Linked DNA regions of Agarilytica rhodophyticola. The protein of the gene in region 1 interacts with the protein of each later gene in a pairwise test. Links are inferred from orthologs where the notes say so. Each region holds a gene or a part of one and is shown in the gene's direction. Other genes may lie near its edges.

Region 1 (3,464 bases):
CCTTATTGACAGCTAATCCGCCATCAAAAAGGCATAAAGTATCGAAATGGTATATATGAGCTGCGTTTTTCACTACACACAAGCAAAGCAAACACTACACCAACTTTTATTGTTGAAGAATACTCGCACGAGAGCCAGTGCCTAAGCGCCTAGATGATGCGTACGAGTCTTGGTTTGCATCATAATGAAAAAACACATACAACCAATCGCACCAAAATGAAGCACGCAAGTAAATTTCCGCTACAACATACTCAAAAAGACATACTTCACGAGACTAAGCTACCAAGGAAGAATTGACTACCGCATACTAGTTTAATGATTACACTGGGGTTCACTCATACTGTTTGCGGATATTTTACTCAAAACCATTCGCTTCACGACACGATTCCTCAACTAAATGAACAAAACATCCATTTAGCCAATAGCATAATCTTTGTTTACATATTATCTGCCCCTATAATGGTCGACTTTCTATTTCATTTTCACATCTGGGTAAACAAACACGAGCATGAAAGATAATTATCAACCTGCCTCCATTGAGTCGGAAGTACAGCGTTATTGGGAAGAGAATAAGTCCTTTGAAGTTAATGTAGACAGGTCTAAGGAAAAATTTTACTGCTTGGCAATGTTTCCTTATCCCAGTGGCCGTTTGCACATGGGCCATGTCCGCAACTATACGATTAGCGATGTAATAGCCCGTTTCCAAAGAATGCAGGGTAAAAATGTTCTTCATCCCATGGGGTGGGATGCATTCGGTCTACCGGCCGAAAACGCCGCGATCAAAAATAGTACAGCACCTGCCAAATGGACTTACGCTAATACGGATTACATGCGCGACCAGCTGAAAGCTCTTGGTTTTGGCTTTGACTGGTCACGCGAGGTAACCACCTGTAAACCCGACTATTACAAGTGGGAACAGTGGTTCTTCACTCGCCTTTATGAGAAAGGTCTGGCCTATAAAAAAGTTTCAGCTGTTAACTGGTGCCCACACGACCAAACCGTACTGGCTAACGAACAAGTTATCGATGGTTGTTGCTGGCGTTGCGATACAGTGGTTGAACGTAAAGAAATCCCACAGTGGTTTATTAAGATTACAGAGTACGCTGAAGAACTACTTAATGACTTAGACAAGCTACCTCATTGGCCTGAACAAGTAAAAACCATGCAGCGCAACTGGATTGGCAAAAGCCGTGGCACTGTTATCAACTTCAGTTTGCAGCATACTATCGATGGCATTAAAGACTTTGATGTCTATACCACACGCCCAGACACACTTATGGGTGTTACCTATCTAACCATTGCTGCTGAGCACCCCATCGCCTTATCTCTTGCTAAAGATAACAAGGAAATTGGCGACTTCATTCAAAGCTGCAAAACCCAGTCTGTCGCCGAGGCGGATATGGCCAATATGGAAAAACGGGGCCTCGATACTGGGCTTAAAGCTCTGCACCCAATCACTGGTGAGGAAATTGCTGTTTGGATAGGCAACTACGTATTGATGGATTACGGCTCGGGTGCAGTCATCGCGGTACCGGCTCACGATCAACGGGACTGGGAGTTTGCAAAAAAATATGAGCTAGAAATCAAACAGGTTATTGAACCCACTAAAGGCAGCAGCGCTGAGGTAGAGGTAGATTTAGATAAGGAAGCCTTTACAGAAAAAGGCATGCTGATTAATTCAGGCGAATTTGATGGGTTAGACTTTGCCGGTGCTTTTGAAGCTATATCCCAAACCCTTATCGCAGCCAATAAAGGTAGCGTTACCACACAATATCGCCTGCGAGATTGGGGAGTATCGCGACAGAGGTATTGGGGTGCACCGATTCCCATATTGAACCTCGCTAACGGTGGCGAGATACCTGTACCCGCTGACAGATTGCCCGTGCTGCTGCCTGAAGATGTGGTCATGGACGGCGTTCATTCCCCTATTAAACAAGACGAGGAATGGAAGAAAACAGAAATTAATGGGGAAAGTGCCGAGCACGAGACCGACACCTTCGATACATTTATGGAGTCCTCCTGGTATTACGCGCGCTATGCCAGCCCCAGCGAACATGCCATGCTAGATCCCGAACAAGCGAATTACTGGTTACCGGTGGATCAGTATGTGGGAGGGATTGAACACGCTATTTTGCATCTGCTGTATGCACGCTTCTTCCATAAATTGATGCGTGATGAGGGTCTTTTAGAGAGCGACGAACCATTTACCCGCCTACTTTGTCAGGGCATGGTGCTATCGGAATCTTTTTATAAATTAAACGATGGCCAAAAAGAATGGATCGAGCCTCAAAACGTCACTATGGAAAAAGATGACAAGGGTAAAACCATTAAGGCGATGCTTACCGATACCGGTGAAGAGTTAGAGTTCGGTGGCGTTACAAAAATGTCCAAGTCGAAAAATAATGGTGTTGATCCAGCAACAATTATTGATAAATACGGCGCAGATACTGTACGCCTATTTACTATGTTCGCCTCACCCCCTGATCAAACCCTGGAATGGGCTGACAGCGGTGTGGAAGGAGCGCAACGCTTTTTGAAAAAGCTTTGGAAAGCAGTATCTCAGCATCTTGAAGTGGGTCAGCCTGGTGAACTTAATGTTGATACATTAAGCGCTCAGCAGAAAGACTTGCGGCGCAAAACCCATGAAACCATTAAGAAAGTCAGCGATGATTTTGGCCGCAGACAAACATTTAATACTGCTATCGCTGCAGTAATGGAGCTTCTTAACGAAGTGAGCCGTCACGCTGATCGCAGCAATCCAAATGGACTGGCAGTTGAACGAGAAGCTCTATCTGCTGCCGTTTTATTACTGGCTCCCATTGTACCGCATATCTGTCATGTGCTCTGGAGCGAGCTCGGCGAAGGAGAAATTTTACAACAACCATGGCCGCAAGTAGATGCATCGGCATTGACACGAAGCAGTATTACCGTTGTAGTTCAGGTAAACGGCAAGGTTCGTGATAAAATCGATGTAGCCCCTGACACTAGCCGAGAAGAAATGGAAAAAGCTGCATTATCTAGCGATAAAATACGTAAGTTTATTGATGGTAAACATATTCGGAAAATTATTGTAGTACCTGGAAAACTGGTCAATGTGGTAGCGAACTAATGAGTATATGGATATCTCGATTTTTTGTTGTCGCCAGTGCTTTGGTGATCTCATCGTGCGGCTGGCAATTGCGTGGATTACAGCAGTACCTCGAACAAGGCCCACAGAATATCGGCCAAATTCAACTGGTGACTTCCGCCGATAACCGTCTTTTTAATGCTACTTTAAAGCAGCAATTAAAAGATCTTTCAATTGATATTGAATCAGACTCAGATATCACCTTGAAACTGCAACAAGAAAAAGTCGAACGAAGTCCACTGTCCTACAGCAGTACAGGTATTCCTGTGCAATACCAGCTGATTATGAGTATACGTTTTGGCGTGACTAACCCTTTGCGTAATGTTCCCAGAGAGCG
Region 2 (2,914 bases), 3.3 Mb from region 1 along the record:
GTTGGCGACGCTGATGGAAGCTGGTTTGAAATTCGGCGACATGAATATCTTTCATCGCCATCACAATAACGATGGTGATGCACCAATTTTATACAGTTTGGCCAACATGGTAGTACCTGGAACGTTTAATCTTGCCACCATGAACGATTTTGAAACACCCGGCGTGAGCTTGTTTTTGAGCTTACCTGTAGTCGGCGAAAGCTTAGCTGCTTATAATGATTTAGCGCAAACCGCACGTTTTATCGCGGATCAATTAGACGGTGAACTGAAAGATGAAAATCGCAGTGTTATGACGAGCCAAACCGTTGAGCATGGCCGCCAGCGGGTAATTGAGTATGAGCGCAAGAAAAAACTAACACGAGCATAATGTTATCGATCTTGGGGATGGAGAATGACGGCTTCGGCTGATGCAAAAACAATAACAGAAGTAACACAGCGTCTTGAAACACTAAAACAGCAACTAATCTACCACGGCCACAGATACTATGTTCTTGATGACCCGGAAATTCCAGATGTGGAATATGACCGAATGTTTCAAGAGCTTAGCACAATTGAAGCGCAATACCCCCAGCTTATTTCGCCAGACTCGCCATCACAGCGAGTCGGCGCTGCGCCTTTGAGTGAATTCACCAGTGTTCGTCATGAAATGCGCATGCTTTCCCTTGATAATGCTTTTAGCAGTGAGGATATGCAAGCCTTTGATGAGCGTATTAAAGACCGTTTGAAGTCTGATGCGACCATTGAATATGCGTGCGAGCCTAAATTTGACGGTATTGCCATCAGTCTTCTTTATCGCGATGGTGTGCTGGTAAGGGGAGCAACTCGCGGTGACGGTGAAACGGGTGAAGACATTACCCAGAATGTTCGTACTATCGGCTCTATCCCTATTCGCCTAATGGGTGAAGGCTACCCCGCTAATTTGGAAGTGCGGGGTGAAATTTATTTACCACATAAAGGCTTTGATGCGCTCAATAAAAAGGCACTTGAAAATGGTGATAAGCCCTTTGTTAATCCACGCAATGCTGCCGCCGGCAGTTTACGCCAGCTCGACTCTAGTATTACGGCATCACGCCCGCTAGTGATGTGTGCCTATAGCGTTGGTTGGTATGAAGGTGGCGAACTACCCGACACCCATATGGCAATTATCGAAAAGCTTGGCCAATGGGGCTTTTTTATCAGCGATCAAAGGCGCGTAGTTGAAGGTGCTGACGGTTGTCTTGATTATTACCAATATTTAGAAAAGCTGCGCCCGAGCCTACCTTTCGATATTGACGGTATTGTCTTTAAAGTAAATTCAATGGCCTTGCAGCAGAGTCTTGGCTTTGTATCTCGTGCGCCTCGTTGGGCAATTGCCCATAAGTTCCCAGCCCAAGAGGAAGTGACTTTACTCAAAGATGTGGAGTTTCAAGTAGGCCGCACGGGTGCCATTACTCCAGTAGCAAAACTTGAACCGGTGTTTGTTGGCGGTGTCACAGTATCCAATGCGACATTGCATAATCGCGATGAGGTGGAGCGCTTACAGATTAAGATTGGGGATACGGTGATTGTCCGGCGCGCGGGAGACGTAATTCCTCAAATTGTTTCAGTGGTATTATCGAAAAGACCTGAAGGGGCGCAGAGTATTCATTTCCCGGAGCGCTGTCCTGTGTGTCAATCTCCTGTGGAAGCAAAAGAAGGGGAGGCGGTATATCGCTGCACGGGAGGTTTCGTTTGTGAAGCACAGAGGAAGGAAGCGATAAAACATTTTGCCTCGCGCAATGCTATGGATGTGGATGGTCTCGGCGATAAAATTGTTGAGCAGCTGGTGGACAATGCACTTATTCATTCGGTTGCAGATTTATTTGCACTAAAACGGGATGATGTTGCCAATCTTGAGCGCATGGGAGAGAAGTCGGCGGATAATCTTCTTCACGCGCTGCAAGAGAGTAAAAATACTACCTTCGCTCGTTTTATCTTTAGTTTAGGTATTCGCGAAGTGGGGCAGGCCACTGCGCGTAACCTAGCACAGTATTTTGGCGGTTTGGATAGTCTGCGCACTGCTAGTGCTGAGGACTTGCAGGAAGTGGATGATGTCGGGCCTGTCGTGGCCGACTTCGTGGTGCAGTTTTTTGCACAAGAGCAAAATAATGCCGTAGTTGATGCGCTGGTTGCGGCTGGTGTTCACTGGCAGGAAACCGAAAAAGTTACGCCTGAGGTATTGCCGTTAAATGGCCAAACCTTCGTGCTGACAGGCTCTTTAGAGAGCATGAGTCGCAACGATGGCAAGGAGATTTTACAGAACTTTGGAGCCAAAGTTTCCGGTAGTGTTTCTGCTAAAACAGACTGTCTAGTGGCAGGCCCTGGTGCCGGATCAAAGCTTACTAAAGCGGAATCTCTTGGTATTAAAGTCATTGATGAACAGGCATTTTTAGAATTGATAGAGACATTGCGTTCATGATGCGGGGTATTGTGCGACCCATCGTTATTCTCACCCTAGCCACACTTGTTGCTGGCTGTGTCAGCACGCCGCCTAAACATACCAACAATATCTGTCATATATTCGATGAGAAGAGAAAATGGTATAAACAAGCCCGTAAAGCGTCGAAAAGGTGGAATATTCCGATCAGTACCAATATGGCCATCATGTATCAGGAATCGCGTTTTGTTGCCAAAGCTAAACCGCCGAGAACAAAAATCTTAGGCTTTATTCCTGGTCCTCGAAAGAGTAGTGCTTACGGCTATTCTCAGGCAAAAAAAGATACATGGAAATGGTATAAAAAAAGTTCTGGCCATCGTGGCGCTGACCGTAATGACTTTGACGATGCTATCGACTTTATCGCTTGGTATAACAGTATCAGTGTCAAAAAGAGCAGAATATCAAGAACCAATACCTATGGCCTTTATCTGGCATATCACGAGGGGCATGGTGGCTATA

The links. The genes of interacting proteins can lie anywhere in the genome.
Region 2: the proteins of leuS (region 1) and ligA interact in binary tests that used the Escherichia coli proteins (3 or more experiments, as listed by UniProt). The link is inferred for Agarilytica rhodophyticola from one-to-one orthologs.

The regions. Positions count from the first base shown.
Region 1 is NZ_CP020038.1:676,519-679,982, reverse strand. Bases 114-3,309 are described here. They hold leuS (leucine--tRNA ligase), read left to right. Parts: upstream 114-508; coding sequence 509-3,109; downstream 3,110-3,309. Other genes in these bases: BVC89_RS02880 (LPS-assembly lipoprotein LptE), read left to right, coding at 3,109-3,309. Also shown: more of BVC89_RS02880, read left to right, coding at 3,310-3,464.
Region 2 is NZ_CP020038.1:3,965,196-3,968,109, reverse strand. It holds ligA (NAD-dependent DNA ligase LigA), read left to right. Parts: upstream 1-391; coding sequence 392-2,437; downstream 2,438-2,914. Other genes in the region: BVC89_RS16615 (transglycosylase SLT domain-containing protein), read left to right, coding at 2,437-2,914; zipA (cell division protein ZipA), read left to right, coding at 1-367. UniProt on the Escherichia coli protein: DNA ligase that catalyzes the formation of phosphodiester linkages between 5'-phosphoryl and 3'-hydroxyl groups in double-stranded DNA using NAD as a coenzyme and as the energy source for the reaction.